Regions from separate parts of the Paraburkholderia sp. BGA-UO-ETr-F12 genome, predicted to be linked through region 2. Evidence: predicted binding sites of a transcription regulator. Region 2 holds the regulator's gene; the other holds the start of a gene.
The links. Region 2 encodes LexA, which represses DNA repair genes until DNA is damaged. Its sites were predicted from a motif close to ACTGTATNNNNATACAGT; they were not measured.
Positions count from the first base shown of each region.

Region 1: recA (recombinase RecA) is a predicted target of LexA. The motif match lies at 4,899-4,916, and genes of this name have one in related genera.

Region 1 covers NZ_JCAQOZ010000061.1:21,489-28,367, forward strand. The annotation lists gene sucD (succinate--CoA ligase subunit alpha) at 1-850, opposite strand, end outside; gene sucC (ADP-forming succinate--CoA ligase subunit beta) at 978-2,147, opposite strand; gene AC57B6_RS29290 (DUF2889 domain-containing protein) at 2,144-2,884, opposite strand; gene recX (recombination regulator RecX) at 3,010-3,735, opposite strand; gene recA (recombinase RecA) at 3,743-4,819, opposite strand; gene AC57B6_RS29305 (response regulator transcription factor) at 5,052-5,828, shown strand; gene AC57B6_RS29310 (sensor histidine kinase) at 5,838-6,879, shown strand, end outside.
Region 2 covers NZ_JCAQOZ010000019.1:112-6,990, forward strand. The annotation lists gene AC57B6_RS07725 (ABC transporter permease) at 192-1,019, opposite strand; gene nodI (nodulation factor ABC transporter ATP-binding protein NodI) at 1,097-2,011, opposite strand; gene AC57B6_RS07735 (universal stress protein) at 2,277-2,744, shown strand; gene AC57B6_RS07740 (DUF2939 domain-containing protein) at 2,899-3,567, opposite strand; gene AC57B6_RS07745 (hypothetical protein) at 3,675-4,025, opposite strand; gene lexA (transcriptional repressor LexA) at 4,083-4,733, opposite strand; gene AC57B6_RS07755 (sulfate ABC transporter substrate-binding protein) at 5,049-6,098, shown strand; gene cysT (sulfate ABC transporter permease subunit CysT) at 6,236-6,879, shown strand, end outside.

The DNA of each region.
Region 1 (6,879 bases), on a different contig from region 2:
CCGACGGGTTCTTCGTAACCTTGATGCCGCATGCGTCCATGATTTCCAGCTTGGCTTCAGCCGTGTCCGCACCGCCCGAGATCAGCGCGCCGGCGTGGCCCATGCGCTTGCCCGGAGGCGCCGTGACACCGGCGATAAAGCCGACCACCGGCTTCTTCATGTTGTCCTTGATCCACTCAGCAGCGTTCGCTTCGTCCGGACCGCCGATCTCGCCGATCATGATGACGGCGTCCGTTTCCGGATCGTCGTTGAACATCTTCATCACGTCGATGTGCTTCAGACCGTTGATCGGGTCGCCGCCGATACCGACCGCCGACGACTGGCCAAGGCCGATCGCCGTCAACTGGCCGACTGCTTCATACGTCAGCGTGCCCGAACGCGACACGACGCCGATGCGGCCCTTGCGGTGGATGTGACCCGGCATGATGCCGATCTTCAGTTCGTCCGGCGTGATCGTGCCCGGGCAGTTCGGTCCGAGCAGCAGCGTCTTGCTGTTCTTCGCGCGCATGCGTGCCTTGAGCTCGATCATGTCACGGACAGGAATGCCTTCCGTGATGCAGATTGCGAGATCCAGGTCGGCTTCGACGGCTTCCCAGATGGCAGCAGCAGCGCCTGCCGGCGGAACGTAAATCACCGACACGGTCGCGCCCGTTTCAGCCTTGGCTTCAGCGACGCTAGCGTAGATAGGAATGCCTTCGAAATCTTCGCCGGCCTTCTTCGGGTTCACGCCTGCAACGTACGCTTCGCGGCCGTTTGCATATTCACGGCAAGCACGCGTGTGGAACTGACCGGTCTTGCCGGTAATGCCCTGCGTGATGACCTTGGTGTCTTTGTTAATCAGAATCGACATGTATTGACCTCTGTTCGTTTGGCGTCGCGGTGGTGCGTGGCGCGGCGGGATGTTCTTCGCCCGCGCCGCTCATGCATCACACACGCGCCGCCATTCGTAATCCTGGTAAACGCGCTTGGGGTTTGGCTTACGCCTTGCCCGCAGCGGCCGCGACGACCTTCTGAGCCGCTTCTTCCATGCTGTCTGCCGCAATGATCGGCAGGCCGGATTCAGCCAGCATCTTCTTGCCCAGGTCTTCGTTCGTGCCCTTCATGCGGACCACGAGCGGCACCTTCAGCGACACGGCCTTCGACGCCGCGATCACGCCTTCCGCGATCACGTCGCAGCGCATGATGCCACCGAAAATGTTGACCAGAATCGCGGTCAGGTTCGGGTTCTTCAGCATGATCTTGAACGCTTCCGTGACCTTCTCGGTCGTGGCGCCACCGCCCACGTCCAGGAAGTTCGCCGGTTCGCCGCCGAACAGCTTGATGGTGTCCATCGTTGCCATTGCGAGGCCTGCGCCGTTCACGAGGCAGCCGATGTTGCCGTCGAGCGAGATGTAGGCGAGGTCGAACTTCGACGCTTCGACTTCAGCCGGATCTTCTTCGTCCAGATCGCGGTACGCGACGATTTCCGGGTGACGGAACAGTGCGTTCGAATCGAAGTTGAATTTCGCGTCCAACGCGATGACCTTGCCGTCGCCGGTCAGGATCAGCGGGTTGATTTCGGCCAGCGATGCGTCGGTTTCCCAGAATGCCTTGTACAGGCCTTGCAGGATCGCGCGTGCTTGCGGCAGCGAAGCGGCGGGCACGCCGATCTTCGTTGCCAGCTCGTCGGCTTCGGCGTCTTTCAGACCGGTCGACGGATCGACGGCGATCTTGTGGATCAACTCAGGCGTCTTTTCCGCGACTTCTTCGACGTCCATGCCGCCTTCGCTCGATGCCATCACGACGATCTTCTGCGAAACGCGATCGATCACGAGGCCGACATACAGTTCCTTCTTGATGTCAGCGCCTTCTTCGATCAGCAGGCGATTCACCTTCTGGCCTTCCGGACCGGTCTGGTGCGTGACGAGCTGCATGCCGAGGATCTGTTCCGAATACTCGCGAACCTGATCCAGCGACTTGGCGACCTTCACGCCGCCGCCCTTGCCACGGCCACCCGCGTGGATCTGAGCCTTCACGACCCATACCGGGCCGCCGAGCTCTTGCGCGGCCTTGACCGCATCATCCACCGAGAAGACCGGCTTGCCGCGCGGTACCGCGACGCCGAATTTCCGCAGGATTTCCTTACCCTGGTACTCGTGAATCTTCATGCGTGATTCCCTTCAGTCTGAGAGTTGGATTGAACATCGTTTCCGCTGCCGTCGTTCATGCCGGACGCGTTGCCGCCCTCGCCTGTCTGGCGGGCTGCCCCGGCGCCTGACGATGCCGCGCGATCCGCTGTATACGGAGCGCGGCCATACCAGCGCGGATAAAACTGTTGCACCGCCTCGCCGTCGAAACGCAGCGCGTGGCAGCGTCCCAGCTGGAATGGCGGTTTATCGTTGGAATGCTCGTCTTTGCTTTGCGACGAGCCGTTCCCTGAACCCGTCTCCGCGCCCGGCGTGCCTTCATTGGTGTTCCACACGTCGCCGGCGAATGCCTGGATTGCAGCGGTCGGCAGGAGTGCGCACAACTCGGTGAGATGCGTGCAACCAGCCGTGCCGGCCAGCAAACGGGCGGCATCGCGACGGAAGTTGTTGAACAGATTGAGCCCGATGAGGGCACGGTAGGCGGGATTGCTGGCTTGGCACAACCCTGGATAGGGCACCCAGTCGGACGACGCTTCGGCGTCGACGACATTGAGCTTGCGATCGATGGTGATGCGAAGCCAGAGTTCATGGATCGGCTGACCATTGGGCCGGACGCCCGACGCAAGCACCACATCACGCGGTTTTTCGTCGGTCAAGCACGCTTCCACATCCCACAGGCCATCGGCTCGCTCATAGGCTTCCGCTCTGATTGCGCGACGGTGGCGCAACTGACGGGACACTGGCGGGGAGAGCGGCATGCGGGAAGGAAAGGCCGGATTGGAAAACCCCCGGATTTTAGCATACTGGGTATTTGGGACAGCGCGGAACGCGCAGGGCCGCACCGCGAGCCGGGGCGCACGACGGACGCTATCTCAAAGTGGGGCTACTCGCCGCTCCACTCCTCGTCGAACCCTTTGAGAATTTTGCCGATGGTTGCCCCCGAAAACCCGCGCGACGCCAGAAAGCGCGCCTGCCTCGCCCGCTCGGCGGCGGTTTCCGGAAGCCGGTCGAATTTCTTCCGCCAGACGGCCTGAGCGCGAGCCAGTTCGGTTTCGCGCAGCTGCGCACTCGCTTCTTCGACCAGTGTTTGGTCCACTGCATGCTGCTTCAATTCGCCGACAATCCGGCTCGCGCCCAAACGCGACGAGCGCCGATGGATCAGGCTTTCCGCAAAGCGCGAATCGGATAGCCAGTTTTCGGCTTCCAGTGAATCGAGCAAGGTATCGAGCGAATCGGTTTCCTCGACGAACGGCTTGAGCTTGCGCGCGAGTTCGGTGCGGCTGTATTCACGCCGGGACAGATAGCCGAGCGCACGTCCTTTTAGCGAACGGGCTGGGCGTTGGGATTTTTTTGCATCGTCCTGGCCTGGCTTCGCCTCGCCGGGTGTGCGGCGCGAGCGGCTGTAGGTGGTTTCGGACGGGTCCGCTGCAGCTTGGGCGGAGGAATCGGGCCGCGACTGGCGGCCCTCTGCGCGATCGTGGGCGTCGAATGACTCGAAAGGATCGAACGGATCAAACGGATCGCGCGGATCATCGTCACCGACACGCGGGCCGTCCGCGTTGCGTCCAGCGTTAGCAGCATTGGACAGCGGCCGGCCCTTGCGTATCACGTGCGGGTTACTCTTCTTCGTCTGCGACTTCAGCGCCTGCGCCGGTCACCGCTTCCGCCATGGCATTCACGCCCAGCGATTCACGGATACGGTTCTCGATCTCGCGGGCAATGTCCGGATTCTCACGCAGGAATTCACGTGCATTGTCCTTGCCCTGACCAATACGTTCGCCGTTGTAGCTGTACCAGGCACCGGCCTTGTCGACGATTTTTGCTTGCACGCCGAGGTCGATGATTTCGCCCTGACGGGAAATGCCTTCGCCGTACAGAATGTCGAAAATCGCTTCACGGAACGGCGGCGCAACCTTGTTCTTCACCACCTTCACGCGCGTTTCGTTACCGATCACTTCGTCGTTCTTCTTGATCGAACCGATCCGGCGAATGTCGAGGCGCACCGACGCGTAAAACTTCAGCGCGTTACCACCCGTGGTGGTTTCCGGATTGCCGAACATCACACCGATCTTCATACGGATCTGATTGATGAAGATCACGAGGCAGTTCGTGCGCTTGATCGTACCGGTGAGCTTGCGCAGCGCTTGCGACATCAGACGCGCTTGCAGACCCGGCAGCGAGTCGCCCATTTCGCCTTCGATTTCGGCCTTCGGCACGAGTGCCGCGACCGAGTCGATCACGATCATGTCGATCGAGCCCGAGCGCACCAGTGCGTCGGCAATCTCGAGTGCCTGTTCGCCGGTATCCGGCTGCGAAACCAGCAGGTCGCTGACGTTCACGCCGAGCTTGCCCGCGTACTGGATATCCAGCGCGTGTTCCGCGTCGATAAACGCTGCCGTGCCGCCGAGCTTCTGCATTTCGGCGACGACTTGCAGCGTCAGCGTGGTTTTACCGGACGATTCCGGGCCATAAATTTCGACCACACGGCCACGCGGCAAACCGCCGACGCCCAACGCGATGTCGAGGCCGAGCGATCCGGTTGAGACCACCTGGATATCTTCGACCGCCTCACCTGCGCCGAGCCGCATGACCGACCCTTTGCCGAACTGCTTTTCGATCTGCGCGAGTGCGGCAGCCAGTGCCTTGCTCTTTTCAGCAGTCAGTCCAGCCGAGCCTTTCTTGCTTTCTTCCATGAATCGTCCTTTGCTATGATGAACGGCGTCTGAGGCAGATGTGCCGCCCTTTTTAGCGGACCGCACACGAAACCCAGACACTGTATAAAAAAACAGTAGTTTTGGCAAGCGCGATTCTCATGCGAACGCGCATTTTTACCGTCGCGCTGCCCAACTACCCACAATAATTTTCGGAGACCGCTGTGCGCCGGGGAAACATCCCACGGTGCCGGCAAGGCCAGGTTGGCGCACCATGCGAATTCTGATTGCCGAAGACGACAGCATACTCGCGGACGGTCTGGTTCGATCACTCCGCCAATCGGCCTATGCCGTCGATCATGTGAAGAGCGGCGTCGAGGCCGACACCGCCCTATCCATGCAAACTTTCGACCTGCTGATCCTCGATCTGGGCCTGCCGCGCATGTCGGGGCTCGAGGTGCTGCGCCGCCTGCGCGCCCGCAATTCGAACCTGCCGGTGCTCATTCTGACTGCCGCTGACAGCGTCGACGAACGCGTCAAGGGCCTCGATCTCGGCGCCGACGATTACATGGCCAAGCCCTTCGCCCTGAACGAGCTCGAGGCGCGCGTGCGCGCGCTGACCCGACGCGGCGCGGGCGGCGGCCCGACCGTAGTGCGGCACGGTTCGCTGTCGTTCGATCAGGTGGGCCGGATCGCCTACGTCAACGAACTGGTGATCGACCTGTCGGCGCGTGAACTAGGTCTGCTCGAAGTGCTGCTGCAAAGGATCGGGCGGCTGGTATCGAAGGAACAACTGGTCGACCATCTGTGCGAATGGGGCGAGGAAGTCAGCAATAACGCAATCGAAGTCTACGTGCACCGGTTGCGCAAGAAGATCGAGCCGAGCGGCGTGCGCATCATCACCGTGCGCGGCCTCGGGTATTGCCTCGAGAAAGCCGCCCAGCCTTCTAACGTCAGCGCCGGCGCGCTCGCGCCGCCCGGTTCCGCCGAGCCCGAACCACCGGCATCGCCGCCGTCGGCCGCGATGCCGGCGAGTCATCACTACAAATAGAGAGCCCCCATGTCCGCACGCGCAGACCGCGCCACGGCGCACGCGGCGGACCTCGACGAAGCGCGCGACGAGCGCTACGCCAATCCGTTCGCCCCGCCCGACGAGACCGAAGCCGCTGCTGAAGCGCGCCCACGTTCGCTGTTCGGCGAAATTCTCGACTGGATGCTGGCGCCGCTCCTGCTGCTTTGGCCAATGAGCCTCGCGATCACTTACCTGGTCGCCAAGTCGATCGCCAACGGTCCGTTCGACCGCGCGCTCGAAACCGACGCCTACGTGCTAGCTCGCCAGATTCATCCGATCAATGGCGTGGCGGAGCTGTCGCTGCCCGATTCCACCCGCGACTTTCTGCGCGCCGACAATGTCGACAGCGTGTTCTATCAGGTGCTCGGCACGCGCGGCGAACTGGTGGGCGGCGAGCGCGACATGCCGCTGCCGCACGAGGAAGACCGGCCGCCGCCGGGCCTCGTCGAATTCCGTGACGACGTGCTGCGCGGCAACGATATCCGCGTCGCCTATACGACCGTCGAGTTTCCGCAGACGCCCGGCGCGCAGCCGGTGCTGGTACAGGTCGCCGAAACACTCGACAAGCGCAGCCAGCTTGCCAACGACATCATCAAAGGCGTGATCCTGCCGCAATTCGTGATCCTGCCGCTCGCGATCCTGCTGGTGTGGTTCGGCCTGTCGCGCGGACTCGCGCCGCTGCATGCCCTGCAGGCGCATATTCGCGCGCGCCGCCCGGACGATCTGTCGCCGCTTGAAGCGCGCCGCGCGCCGCCGGAAATCGAGCCTCTGGTGACCTCGTTCAACGATCTGCTGACGCGTCTCGAACAAAACATGGAGTTGCAAAAGCGCTTTATCGCCGACGCCGCGCATCAGATGAAAACGCCGCTGGCCGGCCTGCGCACCCAGGCTGAACTGGCGCTGCGCCAGGACGCCTCCGCGGAAGTCCACCGCTCGCTCGAACAGATCGCCACCAGTTCGGAGCATGCGGCGCGCCTCGTCACCCAGTTGCTGGCGCTGGCGCGCGCGGAAAACCGCATGTCGGGCCAGA
Region 2 (6,879 bases):
GTTCAATACAGCTTATCTTTCTTTGCGGCGGCAAAGAAAGTAAGTGCCGCCCCGCACAGGGGCAACGCCAATAGACCACTAACAAAGCAAGGAAAGGCCAAAGGACCACCAAACAGAACAGACCACGAACCCCCAGCATGGCAAAGCCAAAAAAACACCAAGAACCGCCGAGCAGGCAAAACCCCACCCCCTTATTTCATCATCCTGCGCCGAAACAAAACCGCCGAAACAACAAACCCACCCACCGCATAAGCCGCCAGCACGGCAACATGCAACACCACCCCCTCAACCGGCCGCCCCAGCATAGCCGGCCGAATCAGATCAACAGCATGCGCCAGGGGCAAAACCTCAGTCACAACCCGCGCCGCGGCAGGCAACTGCGAAGCAGGAAAAAACACCCCGGACAACAGCAACATCGGCGTCAACACCAACGTCTGATAAAACATAAAAAAGTCATACGACGGAGCAAGCGCCGTCACCACCATCGCGATACTCGCGAATGCCAACCCCGTCAGCACAATCACCGGCAACGCCAGCAACATCGACGGAAAATTCGCGTATCCCAACGCCCCGGCGACCAGCATGATCGCCGCGCCCGATAGCATCGACTTGCTGCCCGCCCACACCACCTCGCCAAGCACGATGTCGCCCAGCGTCAGCGGCGTATGCATGATCGCCTCCCACGTGCGCTGTACGTGCATGCGCGAAAAACCCGAATACATCGACTCGAAACTGGCCGACATCATCACGCTCGACGCGACCGTGCCCGCGGCGAGAAATGCGATATACGACACGCCGTCGACATGGCCGACCATCAGTCCAAGCCCGAAACCCAGGCCGAACAGATAGATCATCGGGTCGGCAAGATTGCCGAACATCGAGGCAATCGCGAGCTTCTTCCAGACCAGATAGTTGCGCCGCCATACCGCAATCCAGTTGACCGCGTTGGCCGGGAAAGCGGCGAAGGTGTCCTGTTCTGGCGGCGTCTCGCCGTGCGGTTCGTAAGTGCGTGCGTCCATTGCGTGTCTCTTGCCGTGTCGTTATAGCGGTAGAAGGTTGCGAGCCGGGCCGGTGCCGTCTGGCGTCAAGCTGCGCGTCAATCCTGCATCTCGCGTCCGGTCAGCCGCAGGAATACATCTTCCAGATTCGCCGGACGATGCAGATAGCGCAGATCGGCACGTTGCTTGAGGCGGGCATGCACGGGCTGAGGGTCGTTCACATAGCAGAAGAGCGTCTCGCCACTGATCTCGGTGCGCTCCACCAACGGCGCCAGCTCTTCGCGCAACGCCACCGGATCGGGGCCGAAGATTTCGATCACATCACAGCCGATCTCGGATGCGATCAGCTCGCGCGGCGCGCCTTCGGCGATCTTGCGTCCTTCCTCGATCACGCACAGGCGATGACACAGCCGTTCGGCTTCTTCCATGAAGTGCGTGGTCAGCAGGATGGTCTTGCCGCGTACCAGCAGCGAACGCAACCGTTCCCAGATCAGATGGCGCGCCTGCGGATCGAGGCCGGTGGTCGGCTCATCCATGATCAGCACGTCGGGATCGTTGACGAGCGCGCGCGCCAGCGTGAGGCGCCGCTTCATGCCGCCCGACAGTTCGCTCACGCGGGCATCCGCCTTGCTCTCGAGGCGCGCGAATTCAAGCAGCGACGGCACCATCGCGCGACATTGCGCGGCGCTCAAACCGAAGTAACGGCCAAATACCAGCAGATTTTCGCGGACCGTGAAATCGGGATCGAGATTGTCGAACTGTGGGACGACCCCAACACGCGCTCGCGCGATCCGCGCACGGCCGGGAATCGGCTCGCCGCACAGGCGAATCGTGCCGGCGTCCGGTGTGGCAATGCCGAGCAGCATGCGCAACGTGGTGGTCTTGCCCGCGCCGTTCGGGCCCAGCAGGCCGAAACATTCGCCTCTGTTGACATGAAACGACAGTCCGTCGACGACCCTCTTTTCGCCGTAGCTTTTTTTGACCTGGTGGAACTTAATGGCGGCTTCAGACATGGATCGATCAAGGCTCCGGGAAAAGAGGCAAATAGCCGGTAAGGCCGCCCATTCTATGGCATCGGCAGCGAGGTGTTGGCGGCCGCAGAATGGGCCCGATGGTGTTTCTTGCGCTGCCGCATAGGGTCGCGAGCGCCCCGGATCGGGCCCGAATCCAGCACGCACCGGTTTAGGGCGCACTTAGCGTTTTCCATCCCTTGCAACCTGAATTGCGGCGCACCATGATTCATTCAGACCGCGTTCCTCGCGGGATGGGAGATAAATCATGGCGAGCTACCGAAAAATCCTGTTGTGCTACGACGGCTCGCGCGAAGGCCGCAAAGCGTTACGTTGCGGCGCCGACCTGGCGTTGGATCTGAAAGCGGAAACGCACTTGCTGTCGGTGGTCGACATGCGCTCGAGCATTGCGCAAAGCGCCGGCCTGCTGACCGATGTGGCCTGCGGCAGTTTCGAGAAAACGGCCCGCGACATTCTGCAGGAAGGCGTGGACTGGCTCACCGAACGCGGCGTGGCCGCGCAAGGGCATTTTGCGTTTGGCCATCCGATCGACGAGATCGCCAACCTCGCCAACGAACTGCATGTCGATCTCGTGGTGGTCGGCCATCGTTGCCGAACCGGTCTGTCACGATGGTGGATGGGCGCGGGCAATACGCCGCTGCTCGATCGGATCTCGTGCAGCATTCTGGTAGCGTGCTCTTCCGCGCAGGAGCAGCAGCAAGCAGAGGCGGCCTGAAGCAGGGCGGGATTACGGCGTAGGGCCGGTGAATCTGGCTGAGCGGGGCAAACGGGTCATTTGAGCCGAGCGCTCGCTTGTTCAGGGCGAGCGCATCAGCCAGATTGTGATTCGTTCGGCCCGGTTACGTTCGCCGGATGCGCCCTCCGGACGATCACTCGTTCAGATCGACCGCAGCCAGCTTCCAGGTGAATAAACCTTCGCGTTGCAAGATTGCCGAGTAACGCGCATCGCCGGCACCATGCTGATATGTGACGACGAACTCGTTGAGGCCGCGATAGCCCGCCGTGGTTTGCGGCGGTTGCGGTGGCGTCGCGTTGTTCTCGCTATGGGTTGGGCCGTTGGTTGTGCTGTTGGCCGCGTCGTTGCCCGTACTACCCGCAACAGGCGGGGCTGGTTCCGGTGCAGACCCAGACGCGGCAGGAGGAACCGGCGGCCGTTCGCCCGGGTTACCGCGCGGCGGCATGCCGTTCAGCAAGGCCGCCACGCCGTCGGGTGTCGCATAAGCGTCGACCAGTGGACCGATCAAGGCCACGCCGATCATGGCGCCAATCGCTGCGAACGGATTACCGCTGCCATGCCCGTCGAGCCTGCGCGTGAGCAGGCCGGTGACCTGCTGTTTCAGGCTCTCGCGCAACGCGGGAAAATCGACGTATTGATTGACGGTTTGCGCATCACGTGCGTCCGCCGCGCGCTTGAGATTATTTAGAGCTATGTAGGGCGACGCATATCCGAACCCTAATGCGGCGATCACCACAATCACAATCAAAGTGACGATCAGCGGCCGGGTGGCGCTACGTTTGGTGCGAGTTGAAACTGCCATCGAGCGGGACTCTCTATCAGGTGTCATCTAACGTGGACCGCGGCCACGTAAAAACGATCCCATGCGATGCATGGAGGCAGCCGGTTGCAGCCCACCCGCCGTGCAGCTTATGCCTCGAACACCGCGCCGTGCACGTTAGCTTCGTCGGCAATGCAACGATCGATCATGCGGCACACGGCGTCTACCGTGCCGACCATGATCAGCCGCGACGGCCCATGATAGACGCGCACCGGCGCACGGCGCGCGGGTTCAGCCGTATTCAGCCCGGAATTCAGTGACACGCGCGCAAAAGCCGGCAACGAGGACGGCAAACCTGCTTCTCCGCCCGGTGCGTCGAACAGCGATAGCGATGGAGTGCCGGCCGGGGACGCATCGATTAGCGAACAGGGCACCAGCTTGCGCAGATGGCGCAGACGACCGAACTGGCGAAAAGGCAGCAGGCGGGCAAGGCGTTCCATGAGTCTCTCCAGGCGATTCAACGTTGGGGCAGCTTTGGGTTGGCGCACGCGCAGGGCTTAGAACTCACCCGGGCGGATCAGGCCGACGGCGATACCCTCGAGCGCAAATTCCGCGCTGCCGGTTTCAACGAAGATGTTGTCGTAATCGGGGTTCTCGGCGATCAGCTCGATACCGTTCGGCCGGCGCTTCAGGCGCTTGACCGTCACGTCGTCGCCAAGGCGCGCGATGATGATCTGGCCGTCTTTAGCTTCGCTTTTCTTCTGTACCGCGAGCAGGTCGCCGTCGAAGATACCCGCGTCGCGCATGGACAGCCCGCGTACTTTCAGCAGGTAGTCCGGCTTGCTCGAGAACAGTGCCGGGTCGCACGCGTAATGCTGCGAGATATGTTCCTGCGCGAGGATCGGGCTACCCGCCGCAACGCGGCCGATCAGCGGCAGCGACAGTTGCATGATGCTGGCGTGCGGCAGCGTGAACTGGTACGGCGAATCTTCGGCGCCCCCAAGCAGGCGAATGCCCCGCGATGCGCCGGCCGCCAGTTCGATCACGCCCTTGCGAGCCAGCGCCCGTAAATGTTCTTCTGCCGAGTTGGCCGAGCTGAAACCCAGCTCGGCGGCGATTTCCGCCCGTGTGGGCGGGAAGCCGGTGCGTTCGATAGCCCGGCGGATCAAATCGAAAACCTGCTGCTGACGTGCGGTAAGTTTGGTCATGGCGCCACTGTATGTATGAACAGGTGCCTGTATTTTTATACAGTATTCCGCGCAATTCAAGCTTTACTTTAAGTTCGTGCCTTGGGGTGCCGCTCCAGCGCCGCAAACGGACGCCACAACACCCGTTTTCGTGCCGCAACGCCTTATCCGGCCGTCGTTACCACTTTTGCGTATTAAAGAATGAAGAAACATTATTTTTAATGATGAAAGCTCTTCGATAGACTGCCCTTCGAGTTGGGGCTCATGTGCACGTGACCGCGACGCAAAACAACACCACACGCTGTTTCAGCGGACCACCACGCGGAGAAAGTTGGCATGAACCATCAAGGCACGGGGCTGGCAGGCAAGACCAGAAAATTGATTGCGGCGCTCGCTTTCGGCGCAGTCGGCACGATGACCGCGGCCGGCGTCGTGACGCAGGCGCATGCAGCTGACACGACGCTGCTGAACGTGTCGTACGACCCGACACGCGAGTTGTACCAGGATGTCAACCAGGCATTCGGCAAAGAGTGGAAGGCGAAAACGGGCGAGACGATCACCTTCAAGCAGTCGCACGGCGGCTCGGGTGCGCAGGCGCGTTCGGTGCTGGACGGTTTGCAGGCGGATGTGGTGACGCTGGCGCTCGCCTACGACATCGACGCGCTGGCCAACAAGGGGTTGATCGACAAGGGCTGGCAAAAGCGCCTGCCGGACAACGCGTCGCCGTACACGTCGACGATCGTGTTTCTGGTGCGCAAGGGCAACCCGAAGCACATCAAGGATTGGGACGATCTGATCAAGCCGGGCGTGTCGATCGTCACGCCGAATCCGAAGACTTCGGGCGGCGCGCGCTGGAACTATCTGGCTGCATGGGCCTATGCCGAACATCAGCCGGGCGGCAACGACCAGAAAGCGAAGGAATTCGTCGGCAAGCTCTATAAGAATGCCGGTGTGCTGGATTCGGGCGCGCGTGGCGCGACCACCAGCTTCGTGCAACGCGGCATCGGCGACGTGCTGATCGCGTGGGAAAACGAAGCCTTCCTCTCGCTGAAGGAATTCGGTCCGGACAAGTTCGAGATCGTCGTGCCGTCGGTGAGCATTCTGGCCGAGCCGCCGGTTGCGGTGGTGGACAAGGTGGTCGACAAGCACGGCACGCGCAAGCTGGCCGAAGCGTATCTGAACTTCCTGTACAGCGAGCAGGGTCAGGAAATCGCGGCGAAGAACTTCTACCGTCCGCGTTCGAGCAAGGTGCCGGCCGAGCTGACCTCGAAGTTTCCGAAGCTGAAGCTGTACACGGTGGACGATTCGTTCGGCGGTTGGGCCAATGCGCAGAAGACGCACTTTGCCGACGGCGGTGTGTTCGATTCGATTTACTCGCCGCAGTAAGGGGCACCCGGCACAACGACATGCGCGGTTGAACGCGTAGTGACACCTCGCCAGAAAGCGCGCCCGCAAGGCGCGCTTTCTGGCCAGCCAGGCGGCCGAAAAGAGCCGCCGGTTTCAACCCTGAAAGAGTACTGAGCATGACGACGTTGACCTTCCGAAAACCGAGCGCGTTGCCCGGTTTTGGCCTGACACTCGGCATCACGGTGGCTTATCTGAGCCTCGTGGTGCTGATTCCGCTTGCGGCGACCTTTCTCAAGACCGCGACGCTCGACTGGCCTCAGTTCGTGCGCGCGGTCACGTCGCCGCGCGTGCTCGCGTCGTATCGCCTGACGTTTTTCTCGGCCCTCGGCGGCGCGCTGATCAACGCGGTGTTCGGTTTTCTGGTCGCGTGGGTGCTGGTGCGCTATACGTTCCCGTTCAAGCGCATCGTCGATGCGGTGGTCGATCTGCCGTTTGCATTGCCGACCTCCGTGGCCGGCATTTCGCTCGCGGCGGTGTACGCGGGCAACGGCTGGATCGGCCAGTTTCTCGAACCGCTCGGCATCAAGATCGCTTTCACGCCGGCCGGTGTGCTGGTCGCGCTGACCTTCATCGGTTTGCCGTTCGTCGTGCGGACCGTGCAGCCGGTGCTCGAAGAGTTCGAACGCGAGCAGGAAGAAGCGGCTGCCTGCCTCGGCGCCTCGCGCTGGCTGACGTTTCGCCGCGTCGTGCTGCCGGCCGTGTTCCCAGCCTTGCTGACGGGTTTCGCGCTGGCATTCGCGCGGGCGCTCGGCGAATACGG